2 regions of the Erwinia sp. AnSW2-5 genome follow, and region 2 is predicted to be linked to the other one. Evidence: predicted binding sites of a transcription regulator. Region 2 holds the regulator's gene; the other holds the start of a gene.

Region 1 (7,964 bases), on a different contig from region 2:
TACAACCCGGTGAACCGCTTTGTCGCCGGTTTTATCGGTTCGCCCAAGATGAATTTTTTGCCCGCATGCGTGCAGCACTGTAGCGATCAGGGGCTGATCGTCACGGTGAATGAGGGGGCGAACACGCTGACGCTGCCTGTACCGGCCCGCCAGTTGCAGCCTGGAGAGGAACTGACGCTGGGTATTCGCCCGGAGCATCTGCGTATCAACAGCGATGCGCCGTTACAGCTGGACTTTCATTGTGAGGTGGTTGAACGGCTGGGCAACAATACCTATCTGTTCGGGCAAATTTATGGCTATGACGGCTTTAAGATGCTGCTGCCGGGCGATGTGCATTTCCGCCCTTATCAGATGCTGCGTCCCGCGTTCTATCCGCACCAGTGCATGGTGTTTGATGGCGACGGGCTGCGTATCAGCGCCGATATCCCCTTACCGCAGGACCAGGCGGCTATCGCGGGGTGACCGGAAAAATGAATGGCTGGCAGTCTGGCCCCCTCCCCGCAAAACCGTTGCTCGTTGTGAGTTTTAAAACCCGACGCCATTGCGATCGGGTGTAGGGGGCGATCATCTTTTCCGATCGCCCCGTAACTCCAGGTCGGCACCCTGCTCAACATCACGGGCAGACCGGAAAAAAGGGTCTGCCCCTACGCGCCCTGAGTTGTTTTCGGGTTGGGTGTTGACCTGGCTTTTGACGTTGAGGCGGCATTCAGCATCACTGGTCGACCGCTCGTCATGCCGGTCTTACTTTATCAGTGGCCGACCCTTTGTTCCGGCCTCATCCGCTGACAATCAGAACCAGGCTTCCCACATGGCGCCGACGTTAAAGGAGTCGAGCTGGGTATTATCATCGTTGCCGTTGATCCGTGCGGTACGCTTGTTATCCACTTCGCCACCGGTCACGTAGAAGCGCAGCATCGGACGGAACTCCGGTCCCATATCAATCGACACGTTCTGCGACAGCGTCACCTTCCAGCCGTGGTTATCGCCACCCTGGTCGTAAACCACGCGCTGGTAACCCGCTTCCAGCCAGGTGGAGTGCACATCGTTCCACCAGTACATCGGGCGCACGATGGCGCCGTAGTTGCGGCGGTCGTCGGTGTTATCGGCTTTATTCGCGTAGTCGTGGAAGGCCAGCAGATATTCTACCTGCGCCTGCTGAGTGAACTTGTAGTTCCCTTCAAAGCTGGCATAGATCGCCGTCAGCTCATCGGTTTTGTTAAACACGCTGTTATCAGCGTTGTTGGAGTAGCGGGTGATCACTTTATTCACGCCGTTTTCGCCGGTATGGCTCAGGACGACACCGCCCTGCCAGGCTTTCTGACGCTCTTTACTTTCCACCGCTTTGGAGTCAAAGCCGTAGTTGGCGTACAGCTCCAGATCCAGCGGGCCAACCTTCATGCCGTGGATTTTGGAGGTCACCGCATAGTTACCTTTATCACCGGTGCCCGACCCGCCGGTACAGCTGATGCGTGACGGGTTGCCATCTTCGTCCATCACTTGCGGGTTACAAGATTCCACTGCCGCCACTGTCGCGACATCAAACTTCACGCCGCCGATATCGAAGTTTTTCACCCCGGCGCCCTGCCCGTCATGGTTCATCCAGAAGTAATCGTTAATGCCCTGCTGTGGACGCTGGTGGAAATCACGCCCGGCCCACAGATACGCATTGGGGTTCGACTCGAACAGATTGGTGACGCCCGCATAGGCTTTTTTGAGGTTCACCTCATCGCCCCAGTGATCGATCATCACGTTTACGTCCCAGATCGCACCGTTATCGCCTTTAAAGGCTTTGGAAAGCTGGAACTCGCCGCCATTGCCTTCGTTGCCCAGGCGGCCAATCGCCGAGGAGCCGTTATAGGAACCGTCGACGCCGACAAACTTCTGATCGCCCCCCTGGAACTGCGCACCGTAACGCGCGTAACCGGTGAACTGTATGCCAAACGGGATCGCTTTGTCCGGCGACTGCGCGGCGGTTTGTGGTTCGGTGATCACATCCGCTTTTTTCGCCACGGCGCTGTCGGCTTTGGCCTGTCGCTCCGCCAGGGCTTTATCCACCGCGTGGTCGATCTTGACCTGGCGTTCAGCTAACGCTTTATCCACGGCTTTCGCCACAATGGCATCGAGCTGGGCCTGAGTAAATTCTTGTGCGACGACTGATCCAGAACAAAGGGCTGCCATGACCGCCAGCGTCACTGGCAATTTTTTAAATATTTTCATAATTATCTCAATATTACCCACACATCTTCTTGGCGCGTCACCATGCCGCGCAAAGAAGTGTGCGTGAGCGATGTTATTTTGGATAATAACCGTCTTGTTATGGTTTGCGTAATACCAACCCCATCACCAAAACAAGCGATTCTTTATAATAGACAGAGGTAAAGATGGATTAATATATTCTGGTAATTAACTCCTTCGCTAATATTGATATTCTATCGCTGATAGAGGTGGATAATTTCTTCGGATAATTCGCGGGCCAGTAATGAGGTCATCAGATGATCCTGCGCATGCACCATAATTAAGGTCATCGGCTGCCGGGCTTCCCCGGCATCCTGCTCGATCAGTTTGGTCTGCATCTGATGCGCCTGGCGCGAAAAGCCATCGGCCTCCTGCAACAGGGCTTTTGCCTTAGCCACATCCCCGCCACGCGCCGCGTGCAGGGCTTCAAAGCACAGGCTGCGTGACTGTCCGGCATTGACAATGATCTCCATCACCGCCTCTTCTAATTCAATCATTATTGTCCCCTTGTTGATTAAATCCATTGCTGGCGGCGGTGCGGGCAAACCACTCTCCGCTTTTTTTCACCGTCCGCTGCTGCGTGTCTAAATCGAGCTGTACAAAGCCGTAACGATTTTTATAGCCGTTGCACCACGACCAGTTATCAATAAAGGTCCACATGTGATAACCGAGGCAATGACTTCCTTCACTGATCCCTTTATGCAGCCACTTCAGATGCTCTGAAACAAATTCAATACGGTATTGGTCATTAATCTGGTCATCTTCAACAAAGCGTTGTTCATTTTCCACCCCCATGCCGTTCTCGGAAATAAAGCAGCGCGGGTTATCATAATTCACACGTAAGTTGGTCAGAATGTCGTAAATACCCGGCTCGTAGATTTCCCAGCCGCGATACGGATTCATTTTACGTCCAGGCATCTCGTAATTATCAAATAACCACTCTGGCATAAACGGCGATTGCAGATTCACCGCGCTGTCGCGGCACTTCACCCGACGCGGCTGGTAATAGTTAATCCCCAGCAGGTCGATCTTACCGTCAGCGATTAACGCCCGGTCCTCCGGCTGGCAAACCGGGAGCTGATCGTAGCTTTGCAGCAGCACCATCAGATCGGCCGGATACTCACCGCGCAGCACCGGGTCAAGGAAGCTGCGGTTAAACAGCAGGTCTGCATGGTGCGCCGCTTTCACATCCGCCGGATTCTGCGAGCGCGGATAGGAAGGCGTCAGGTTCAGCACAATGCCGATTTCCCCTTTGTACTGCCCGGCACGAAACGCCCGTACCGCCTGAGCGTGGGCCAGCACCGTGTGGTACGCGGCGGTGGCTGCGCGTTTAAAATCCACCACGTTCGGGTAATGGAAATCGTAAAGATAACCGCCTTCCACCGGGACAATCGGCTCGTTGAAGGTGAACCAGTGCAGCACGCGGTCACCGAACAACTCAAAGCACAGGTTGGCATAGCGGCTAAAGGCAGCCACCACATCACGGCTTTCCCAGCCGCCCTGCTGCTGCATCGCCATCGGCATATCAAAATGGAACAGCGTGATAAACGGCTGGATCCCCTGCGCCAGCAGCTCATCAATCACGTTGTTATAGAACGCCACCGCTTCCGGGTTAACCTCGCCTGTGCCGTCCGGGATCAGGCGGGACCAGCTCAATGAGGTACGGAAACTGTTGTGGTTGAGCTGCTTCAGCAGCGCAATATCGTCACGCCAGTGCTGGTAAAAGGTCGAGGTATCCTGCGGCCCCACCTGCTGGTGAAAGCGCGTCGGCTGCTGACGGTACCAGGCATCCCAGGTGGTTTCCCCACGGGCGCCAGGCTGGCTTTCCCCTTCGGTTTGCAGCGCAGAACTGGCGCTGCCCCACCAGAAGTCTTTGGGAAATTGATATTTCATCGTTGTGTTCTCCATGATGTTCAGTTGCTGCTGACGGTGCCGCTTAACGGTGCGGTGGCCTGGGCTTTCTGCTCTTCGGTTTTCATTAACGAGCGCTCATAGGCACGCAGGAACGGCAGGTACATCAGGGCCGACATCACCATACAAATCAAACACATCACCACCGGACTGAAGGCCCAGTTAGCCGCCCAGGATGCCCCGATTGGCGCGGGTGTGGTCCACGGAGTCAGCGAGACAACCTGCGCCAGCCAGCCCAGTTTGGTGGCACCATACGCCAGGCAGGCATTGATCATCGGCACGCAGATAAACGGCAGGAACAGCATCGGGTTCATGATGATCGGTGCGCCAAACAGGATCGGTTCATTAATATTGAAGAAGCTTGGCACCACGCCCATTTTGCCGATGGTACGCAGATGCGCCACGCGGCTGCGCAACAGCAGGAAAGCCAGAGGCAGGGTTGAACCCACGCCGCCGATCAGCAGATAGTGATCCCAGAAACCCTGTAAATAGATATGCGGTAACGCCGATCCGGCGGCCAGCGCGGCCTGGTTGGCCGACAGGTTTGCCATCCAGAAGGGGTTCATAATGCCGGTGACAATCAGGGCGCCGTGGATCCCGGCGAACCAGAAAATCTGGCACAGCAGCACCGACAGTAAGATCGCAGGCAATGAATCCGATGCCGACACCAGCGGCTCCAGCAAATGCATAATCGCCTGCGGCATGATCATGCCGGTTTGCGCTTCAATAAACAGATTCAGCGGATGCAGCGTGCCCATCACCACCACCACCGGGATGAGGATTTCAAAGGAGCGCGCCACCCCGGTCGGGACCTCTTTCGGCAGACGGATGGTAATATTGTTCTGCTTCAGCCAGGCATACACCCGCGTCGAGTAGATCGCGGTGATCAATGCGGTGAAAATGCCCTGCCCGGAGAGATACTGCGTGGAGATATGGCCATCTGAATAAGGCGCCGCCACCAGCAGAAATGCCATAAACGCCAGCAGACCGGACATCACCGGGTCAAGATTAAACTGCCGCCCGAGGCTGGCACCAATCCCGACAGAGATGAAGAAGGTCATCACTCCCATACTGAGGTTAAACGGCAGCATCAGCTGCTCGCGGTAGGTCAGGGAAAAATCCAGCCAGCCACGGGCAAAACTGTTGGTACTGTCCGCCGAGAACGGCGGGAAGATAAACACCAGCATAAACGAGCCGATGATCATAAACGGCAGCGCGGCGGTAAACCCATCGCGGATGGCGATAACATATTTTTGCTGGCCCAGACGCCCCGCCAGCGGGGTGATGGATTGCTCGATAACGGCAATCATTGACTGATAGAGCGAACTCATAAGAGCACCTTTTAGTGTACCGCGTTAATAAGCGAAATCGCGTAGTCCAGCACCTTGTCACCGCGCTGCATTCCGTAGTCCATCGGATCAATGGCCTGAACGGGAATGCCCTGAGTGGCAGCCTTTTCTGATAATGACTTGAGCATATATTTAACCTGTGGTCCCAACAGCACCACCTGGTAACGGGGAAATTGTGTATCGAATTCAGCCACACCATACGCCTCAATCTCGACGGCGATCCCTCTTTCATTGGCTGCTTCGACCATTTTCCTGACCAGCATGCTGGTCGACATCCCGGCAGAGCAGCACAGCATAATCTTGACCATCGACTGTCGTCCTCAAAATGTAATGAAACGTGAACACGGAAACGATTGGACACCATACGGAAACCGTTTTCCATTTAAGGAAAACAAAAATGTGATACTCATCATAAACGCACGGGTTAAAGGGTTTTTTCCTGGATTAGCGTCACAAAAATCAGGCCGATATGGATACTTTTGAGGTGATATGGAAAATCGGTTTCCATGAAAATGCAAAGCCGCTATACTGGCGATGGCGATTTTCTGCGCCATTATTGGTGATTTTTTGTGGTGCGTTAAGCGGTATCAGGGGAGAGAAATGTCAACAATCAACGATGTATCGCGTTTAGCTGGGGTGTCCAAAGCCACAGTCTCACGGGTGTTGAGTGGATCGCGCGGAGTGAAAGAAGCCAGCCGCCTCGCGGTGCTGAAAGCAGCGGAAGAACTCAGCTACCGGCCGAATGTGATCGCGCAGTCATTACTGTCGCAGTCGACGGGATGCATTGGCGTGATTTGCGCTCAGGAAAATATCAACCAGACCACCGGTTATCTTTATGCCCTGGAAAAACACCTCAGCCAGCATCAGAAGCATCTGCTGTTGCGTTTTGCCAACAGCAAAACGGGCGTGATGAATGCGCTGGACGAACTCTCCTGCGGTCTCTGCGATGATGTGTTGATTATCGGCGCACGCTTCCCGCTGAATATTACGGATGACAACGTGATCCTGATTGACTGCGTTGATGCCGACACGCCAAACAGCATCCAGTTTGATCATGCGTTTGCTGCCGAAACCGCCTGTAATTATCTGATCAGCCAGGGAAGACGCCAGATCGCTCTGATCCACCCGGAAGCGAGCGGTCACACCGACCAGGTGCTGCTGGGCTATAAGCTGGCGCTGGAAAACAACTTTTTGCCGTTTAACCGCAATCTGGTGTTTATGGATTCCACCACCTCATCCGTGGCGGTGCAGGTGCTGCTGAATAACGCCACCACGGTGAATTTCAACGCCCTGCTGGTCGCTGACGAGCAGGAAGCACAGCGGGTGATCGGCCAGTTGCAGGCATTTAATAAAACCGTACCGGGCGACATTATGATCTTCAGCCTCGCCGGTTCGCTGGATCTGCCGGGCATTCCCTCCATTCCCTCCATTGAATACTCTATGGACGCGATGGCGGCACGGATTGTCAGCTGGCTGACGGAGAAAACCCGCGACATGCTCGGTGCCTGCGTGCTGCGCGGGGATTTGATTATTCCGGACGGGCGGAAACGGTGAGTGGCGCTATCCGCTAAAAAGGCAGGAAACAGATGCCCCTGCGGGCATCTGTTATTGATCATTCACCATCGCCTTCCGACTCTTTCGTCATGTCATGCAAGGTTTTGTTATTGTCTCCCACCCTGTGCTGGGCCTGGGTTAACCCTGCCATTGACCTGTTTATATTGCGAGGAATTCCGGAGAAAACCCGCGTCCTGCACAAGCAAAAAACAACACATTAAGACAAGAAAAATAAAAAAAGACATAAATAAGATTGAATATTAAATTATATTCAGCCTCATTAACATAAGTGACAAATGCATTATAAGCACCCAAAAAGAACAAAAAATGCGTTATTTACCCCAATGCAACAGTCATTTTTCAGGTTATTTTTTGCAAAGAAATAGAAAACAACATGAAAAACAACAGAGTACCGAACCGCTCACCTTATTTACTCTTAATTAATGAAAACCCTCGCCTTGCCGATATACATCCTGAAGCAAAATCATTGCCAAAAATAGCAACGATTTCCTTGAATATCATTATTATTTAAAAAACGGACTTAATATGATTAATTTCAAATTCAATGACTTACCTATAGGTAAGAAGCTTTTTTCAGGATTTACACTGTTAATTCTTATCATTATTTTCATATCAGGTTTCAGCATCTATGAGTTAAAAACAATAGAACGAAACTCAGTGAAAACCACACTAACCAGTAATATTGGGAATTTTCTGGATACCGCCAGGCAAAGCAGGCTGATTTATATGCATACCGGTGATGATAAAATATTGCAGAAAAATGACGACGCAATACAGTCAATGCATGCGTTGATCAATGATGCCAGCAAATTTACCTGGCATGGAAAAACCCAGGAAGGATTCGAACAGCTGGTCGTGAGCCTTCAACGCTATGACCAGTTAAGAACGGATTAT
Region 2 (7,964 bases):
GGAAAAGACGTTCAGCGAATATGGCCGAAATGGCACCGGACAATCCCGCAAATATCTGCACACCTATGATGAAGCGGTGCCGTGGAATCAGGTGCCGGGCACCTTTACGCCCTGGCAGCCCTTGCCTGAACCGACTGATGTTCTGTTTTATGAAGGGCTGCACGGCGGTGTCATGACGCCACAGCACAATGTGGCAGACAAAGTGGACCTGCTGGTAGGCGTAGTGCCGATCGTTAACCTGGAGTGGATTCAGAAACTGGTGCGCGACACCGGTGAACGCGGTCACTCACGTGAAGCCGTCATGGACTCTGTGGTGCGATCAATGGAGGACTACATTAACTTTATTACGCCACAGTTCTCCCGCACCCATATTAACTTCCAGCGCGTACCCACGGTGGACACCTCTAACCCCTTTGCGGCACGCGGTATCCCGTCTCTGGATGAAAGCTTTGTCGTCATCCACTTCCAGGGGCTGGAAGATATCGATTTCCCCTATCTTCTCTCCATGTTGCAGGGCTCATTTATCTCCCATATCAAAACCCTGGTGGTGCCGGGTGGAAAAATGGGGCTGGCGATGGAGCTGATTATGGGGCCACTGGTCAAACGCCTGATTGAAGGGAAAAAAATCGGCTGACCCCATTCCGGGCAAACGCAGTTACTGCATCAGCAGGTGATGAATAATGCCAACATGCAGGCTGACGCCAATTTTCAGGACATCTTCGTCAAGACGGAAATGAGGGTTATGCAGTCCCCAGCAGGCCCCTTTTTTCTTATTGCCAGACCCAACCCACAGGAAGCATCCCGGCACCACCTGCTGATAGGCAGAGAAGTCCTCACAGCCGAACATCGGATGATGCATGTTCTGTAACGCCTCTGTCCCCTGCATGGCAATCACGATCTCCCTCGCTATCTGGCAGGCTTCTGGGTGATTCACGCCTGTGGTGTAACCCGGTGTCCATTTCAGCGCATAACTGCCCCCAACGGCCTGCGTCATACCATCCAGCAATTGCGACATCATCTTCGGCACCGCGTTGCGGTTGTGCTGGCTTAGTGTGCGCAACGTACCGCGCAGATGGACTTTATCGGGGATCACATTGTAACCGCCATCGGCCAGGAAACTCGCCACCGTCAGCACGGTCCCATCGTTAGCATCCAGCCTGCGTGACACGATCTGTTGCAACGCCTGAACCACACCCGTGCCCATCACCAGCGGATCGATACTCTGCTGCGGCATCGCCGCATGGGAACCTTTACCTTGCAGGATCACATCGAAGTTATCGCTCGCCGCGCTGAATACACCCTCTTTTATCGCGACCTGCCCGGTGGGCAAGCCAGGAAACACATGCAGACCAAAGATCATTGATACGTCTTCCAGTACACCGAGTGTGATCAGCTCGCTGGCCCCGCCCGGCGGCACCTCTTCCGCATGCTGAAAGATAAAGCGAACTTTACCGACGATCTTCTCCTGCTGCTGGCACAGCACCCATGCAGCCCCCATCAGCATTGCCGTATGAGCATCATGTCCGCAGGCATGCATCACCCCACGATTGCGCGAGGTAAATGGCTCCTGATTCAGCTCTTCAATCGGCAACGCATCCATATCGGCACGCAATGCAATACAGCGATCGCCATGCGGCCCGGCAAGCTCAGCAATCACGCTATTCGGCGTGGGTCGGGTGAGCGTTAGCGGGCCAAATTTTGCCAGTTCAGCCGCCACGTAATCTGCCGTGCCCTGCTCGTGAAAAGAAAGCTCGGCGTTAGCATGAATATGACGGCGCCATTGCAGCACCATTGATTCGACATCCTTAATCAAATTCCTGGTATTCATCATCACTCCTGGATTGATTGACAACATTGCCCCTGCTGGTTGGGAAGAAGGATCAGACCCGCCAGCACGGTCGATAACATGAGAAACAGGAAAGAAGTCAGATAACTCCCCTCTCCAGCCGCCAGTAAATAGCCCATCGCGACCGGCCCAACAAAGCCACCCAGCACGCCACCCGCGTTTAATAAACCAATAACAGAACCGATCATGTCAGGGGGAAAACGCTTCATTGGCAGAGTGAAGCAGGTAACAAATGCACAGATCATGGCGATATTGCAGAGGAACAACATCCACATCGTCACCATCGTCGAGTCCCAGACATAGACTGCCATCATGGCAACCGCAGCCACCAACGTGGCAACACAAATAACCCAAGGCTCACGCCCGGCCATATAACGCCCGACAAACCAGCCACTGGCCAGTGATGACAAGCAGCATCCGATACCGGAGAGACTCATGATTCCGCCAATAGTCGGGAGATCCAGATGATCGCGCTGCACCAGAAAGCTCGGTAGCCAGCTCAGTAAGCTATATAACGGGATATTTATCAGAAAATTTGCCATGAAAAGTTGCCAGAAAAGCGGCTGGCGCAGGCTATGCCACAGGCTGGCACGGGCAATGCGGGGCGTACCATCAGGGGGGAGGACCGCCGCAGGTAACAGCAATCCCATACTGACCGCCGCGATCGCGACCAGCCCTCCCAGAATGAGAAATGCATGGTGCCAGTCAGTGCGATGGAGTGCCCATACCGCCAGCAAAGGCCCGACGGCCATCGCTAATCCCGCTGTGGAAAGCAGCACCGATTGTGCAAACGTACGGTGATGCACAGCGAAATTTGATGAGACGGCTTTTGCGCTGGCGCTGGGGTAACCTGAGTGCCCGATCCCCGCCATAAAACGAAATACCATCAGCAGGCTCAGACTGGTACCCAGCCAGCCAAACAGAAGCGCGCACAGTGCCACTATTGACAGGGAAAGGATAAGCACACGCCGATAGCCCAGCCGATCGTTTAACCACCCTGCTGGGAACTGAGATAATGCATAGGACAGAAAAAAGATGCCGCTGATATAACCCACTTGTTGAGGCGTGAGGTGAAACTCATCACGTATCGGCAACAGAGCAAACCCAATCACTGTTTTATCTATATAGACAAGTACATAGCCCGTAAATAGCAGGAACAGCGTCAGAAAACGTGATGTAATCTTCATTAGTCACTCCCCTAATAACTGATAAAAATCATTGAATTACCATTAACCACATTTAAAAAAAGTATTGCACCGCCATGCAGGTAAGCAGACTCTGCTTAACAACATCGTGGATTTAAGGCAGCAACATAAGATGAATTTTTTAGTGTGGTGATAACGGCCGGGCATCAGGGAAGGAGCAAATATGCGGTATTTACCAAAAATGCAGCAGCTACGGATATTTCAGGAAGTGGTCAATCAGGGCAGTATTCGGGCCGCAGCACGCATGCTGGGACAATCTCAGCCCGCCATCAGCCGGACCTTAAAAGAGCTGGAATATATGCTGGAAACCTCACTGTTCGTGCGCAGTCCGCTGGGCATTACGCTGACGCCAAGCGGCCAGCTGTTTGTCGTGCGCTCACGGAGGATCCTTGAGGAGTTAAAACGGGCAGGTGATGAAATCCGTTTTCTCCACACGCAACATAGCGTCGTGAAAGTGGCACTGAATGACATTTTGTCACTGACAGTGCTGCCTGAGGTACTGGAACAATTCCATCAGCAGCTGCCGTTGACCCGCCTGTATGTCCAGGATCGCAGCCTGCCCTCTCAGCTGTTAGCGGGTGAACTCGATTTTGCGGTTTCTCCGCAACCTGAGGTGTTACCGGACGGGCTGGCGATACAACCGTTATTTAAGACCTCACTGAATGTTGTGGCGAACCGACATCACCCGCAGGTACAGACGAACGATCTGCAACAATTGAGAGGGAGTAAGTGGCTTTTCGCCGGAGAAGAGAGCGAGGTGGCCGTCAGGCTGGACGCGCATCTGGCGACTTTCTTTCAACAGCTGGAGCAGCCGCCTGTCTATACGCATTCACTCTCGCACGGGTTACAGCTGGTGCAGCAGGCAAACTATCTTATGTTGCTGCCACACCCGCTGTTGATCCGGTTTAATTCCACACTGCGGGCACTCGCCATCCCGGCGCTCCCTTCACTGCACTATGCCGCTGTGTGGCCAAAGCAATCTCCACTCACCGCCAGCGCGCAGCGCTTGCTGATGCTAATCCGTCAGGCATGCAAGCAGCTCACCTGAATCAGGCGAGGTCGATAACCTCAAAGCTGTGGCTAATTTTCACTGCGTTCCCCAGCATGATCGCCACCGAGCAATATTTCTCAGCAGAGAGATCGACCGCACGTGACACCGCTTTATCGCCCAGCGCTTTGCCACTGACAATAAAGTGCAGGTTAATATGGGTGAAAATTCGCGGTGCCTCTTCACGACGTTCCGAGGTCAGTTTGACTTCACAATCAGCAACATCGTGGCGGCCTTTCTGCAGAATAGACACCACATCAATAGCACTGCATCCCCCAGCCGCCATCAGCACCATTTCCATCGGGCTGGGCGCTTTATCCCCGGCATTACCATCCATCAAAACCTGATGGCCGGATGAGGATTCGCCCAAAAACGTCATCCCTTCAACCCACTTAACGCGTGCTTGCATCACAAAATCCTCTCATTGATTCAGTTACCGCAGAGTACGCTGCACTAACAAAAACGGCAACGCTGCCGTTTTAGAACTATGCTGAAGCGAGACAACAGAAGACAGTCTTGTAAAGCTGTGCTACAAACGAAGCTGCAATATTTTACTGGCATAACAATGCACGGTAAAAACGGGACGACAGCACGAGCCATGCTCTTAACAGAGGCCCGTATAATTTTCCTATGGGAACGCTTGAATATTTCAACGCCTTGCAGGGATACATACCCTGATACCCACAAATATTTCGTGTTTCAGTTCAGCGGCAACGCCTCTGAAGGACGCAGAATTCAGGGTATATTTAGGCACGATTACAACAGAGGATAACAGCGAATGGTTCTCGGCAAACCGCAAACAGACCCTACACTCGAATGGTTCCTGTCACATTGCCATATTCACAAATATCCATCCAAAAGCACTCTGATTCATCAGGGTGAGAAGGCGGAAACCCTCTATTACATCGTTAAAGGATCGGTAGCGGTGTTAATCAAGGATGAAGAAGGCAAAGAGATGATCCTCTCCTACCTCAATCAGGGCGACTTCATTGGCGAACTGGGCCTGTTTGAAGAAGGTCAGGAGCGTAGTGCGTGGGTACGTGCGAAAACAGCCTGTGAAGTGGCTGAAATTTCCTACAAAAAATTCCGTCAGTTGATTCAGGTGAATCCTGACATTCTGATGCGCCTGTCTTCACAGATGGCGCGTCGCCTGCAAGTGACATCAGAGAAAGTGGGCAATTTAGCTTTCCTTGATGTGACCGGACGCATTGCCCAGACGTTGCTGAATCTGGCAAAACAACCGGATGCCATGACGCACCCGGATGGAATGCAGATCAAAATCACCCGTCAGGAGATCGGCCAGATCGTCGGCTGCTCCCGCGAAACGGTGGGTCGTATTCTGAAAATGCTGGAAGATCAGAACCTGATCTCCGCACATGGTAAAACCATTGTTGTTTACGGCACTCGTTAACCGGCTCTGAACCCACGGCGCGACCCTCAGTCGCGCCGTTTTTTATTTGGTGTGGCTCATGTGGCGGAGAATTATCTATCACCCGGAAGTTAACTACGCACTCAGGCAAACGCTGGTGCTCTGTTTACCCGTGGCGATCGGCTGGATGCTGGGCAACCTGCAAAATGGCCTGCTGTTCTCATTAGTCCCCGCCTGTTGTAATAATGCCGGCCTTGATACCCCGCACAAACGCTTCTTTAAACGCCTGATCGTCGGCGGTTGCCTGTTTGCCTTCAGTAGCTTTTTGATTCAGTACGCCGGGGCCGAAGCGGTGCCACTGCCCGTGATCCTGCTGGTCATGGCACTCTTGCTTGGCGTGACTGGTGAGATCAGCCCGCTGCACGCGCGCCTGCTTCCGGCATCGTTGATTGCCGCTATCTTCACACTCAGCCTGGCCGGGCGCATGCCCATGTGGCAGCCACCGCTGCTGTTTATTCTCGGCACCGTCTGGTATGGCGCATTTAACTGGTTCTGGTTCTGGCTGTGGAAAGAGCAGCCGATGCGCGAAACCCTCAGCCTGCTCTATCATGAACTGGCTGATTATTGCGAAGCGAAATACAGCCTGTTAACCCAGCTGACCGATCCCCAAACCGCCCTGCCGCCGCTGCTGGTCCGCCAGCAGAAAGCCGTCGACCTGATTAACACCTGTTACCAGCAGATGCATATGCTGGCCGCCAGTCGCGACAGCCATTATCAGCGTCTGACGCGTGCATTTCAGGTCGCACTGGATTTGCAGGAGCATATTGCCGTTAGCCTGCACCAGCCGGAGGAAGTGCAAAAGCTGGTGGAGCAGAGCCACGCCGAGGCGGTGATCCGCTGGAATGCGCAGACGATTGCCACCCGCCTGCGGGTACTGGCTGACGATATCCTCTACCACCGCTTCCCTGAACGTTTCACGATGGAAAAACAGCTTCAGGCACTGGAGAAAATCTCCCGTCAGCACCCCGATAATCCGGTCGGTAACTTCTGTTACTACCACTTCAGCCGCATCGCCCGCGTGCTACGCACCCAGCATCCGCTGTACCGTCGCGACCTGATGGCTGACCGCCAGCGCCGCCTGCCGCTGTTCCCTGCGTTGAAAAGCTATCTGTCGCTGAAGTCCTCTGCCCTGCGTACCGCCGCACGCTTCGCCGTGATGCTGACCTTTGCCAGTTCGCTGGCCCTGTTCTTCAATCTGCCGAAACCTTACTGGATCCTGATGACGGTGATGTTTGTCAGCCTCAACGGCTACAGCGCTACCCGCGTCCGTATCCAGCACAGGGCGCTGGGAACGCTGGCCGGGCTGGCGATTGCCGCTGCCACACTCGGTTTACATGCCCCGGAATCCTGGGTGCTGCTGGTGATGTTGCTGATCACCCTGGTGAGCTACCTGTTTATCCGTAAGTTTTATGGCTGGGCCACCGTGGGATTCACCGTCACGGCGGTGTATACGCTGCAACTGCTGTCGCTAAACGGTGCGCAGTTCCTGCTGCCTCGCTTAATGGACACGCTAATGGGCTGTCTGATTGCCTTTGGCGGCATGATTTGGCTGTGGCCACAGTGGCAGAGTGGGTTGATGCGCCAGAATGCGCACGATGCGCTGGAGACCTATCAGGAGGCATTACAGAAGCTGCTGGGCAGCGAACAGGATGCGGAGAAACTGGCCTATCAGCGGATGCGGGTGAATCAGGCGCACAATGCGCTGTTTAACTCACTGCATCAGGCGATGCAGGAACCGGGCTTTAATTCACGCTACCTGGCCGATATGCAGCTGTGGGTCACCCACAGCCAGTTTATTGTTGAGCATATCAACGCCATGACGATTCTGGCGCGGGAACATACCATGCTGACGCCAACGCTGGCAGAGCGCTATCTGCAATCCTGCGAAATTGCCCTGCAACGCTGTCAGCAGCGTCTGGAGTATGACGGGCCGGACTCGGGCAGCAATGTACTGGATGCCCCCGAGGATTTCCATCAGGGACCCGTGACCATCATGGAACGACACGTGAAGCGTATTCTGGGTCACCTCAGCGTGATGCACACCATTTCGTCCCTGACCTGGAGCCAGCGCCCACATCATGGCCGCTGGCTATCCCGACGACTACGTAAATCGAAAACGTAGAAACGGGCCTTATTTCAGAACATTTTCGACCGCTGTCGCAAACCGTGCCATACCTTCGGCGATATCAGTTGGCTCAATCACCAGTGAAGGCGCAAAACGCATCACGTCCGTTCCGGCGACCAGCACCATCACACCGGCCTCTGCCGCCGCGTTAAGAATATCGCGCGCTTTACCGGCGTGCTGAGGTTTCAGCTCCGCGCCCATCAGCAGGCCTTTGCCACGAATATCGCTGAACAGATCGAAACGAGCATCCAGCGCCTGCAGCGCATCAACGAACAGCTGACGGCGCTCTTCCACACCTTCCAGCACCTCTG

What was found. Region 2 encodes CRP, which controls carbon source genes, mostly activating them, when cyclic AMP is high. Its sites were predicted from a motif close to ATGTGANNNNNNTCACAT; they were not measured.
Region 1: ACFL9S_RS11595 (PTS sugar transporter subunit IIB) is a predicted target of CRP. The motif match lies at 5,893-5,910, and genes of this name have one in related genera.

What each region holds. Positions count from the first base shown of each region.
Region 1 is NZ_JBJGXA010000012.1:84,999-92,962, reverse strand. It holds gene ACFL9S_RS11620 (ABC transporter ATP-binding protein) at 1-462, shown strand, start outside; gene ACFL9S_RS11615 (carbohydrate porin) at 790-2,217, opposite strand; gene ACFL9S_RS11610 (PTS lactose/cellobiose transporter subunit IIA) at 2,430-2,732, opposite strand; gene ACFL9S_RS11605 (glycoside hydrolase family 1 protein) at 2,725-4,128, opposite strand; gene ACFL9S_RS11600 (PTS sugar transporter subunit IIC) at 4,149-5,477, opposite strand; gene ACFL9S_RS11595 (PTS sugar transporter subunit IIB) at 5,489-5,803, opposite strand; gene ACFL9S_RS11590 (LacI family DNA-binding transcriptional regulator) at 6,096-7,049, shown strand; gene ACFL9S_RS11585 (methyl-accepting chemotaxis protein) at 7,728-7,964, shown strand, end outside.
Region 2 is NZ_JBJGXA010000001.1:334,245-342,208, reverse strand. It holds gene ACFL9S_RS01475 (phosphoribulokinase) at 1-634, shown strand, start outside; gene ACFL9S_RS01470 (amidohydrolase) at 656-1,828, opposite strand; gene ACFL9S_RS01465 (MFS transporter) at 1,831-3,033, opposite strand; gene ACFL9S_RS01460 (LysR substrate-binding domain-containing protein) at 3,215-4,099, shown strand; gene ACFL9S_RS01455 (OsmC family protein) at 4,101-4,508, opposite strand; gene crp (cAMP-activated global transcriptional regulator CRP) at 4,878-5,510, shown strand; gene ACFL9S_RS01445 (YccS/YhfK family putative transporter) at 5,569-7,650, shown strand; gene ACFL9S_RS01440 (aspartate aminotransferase family protein) at 7,660-7,964, opposite strand, start outside.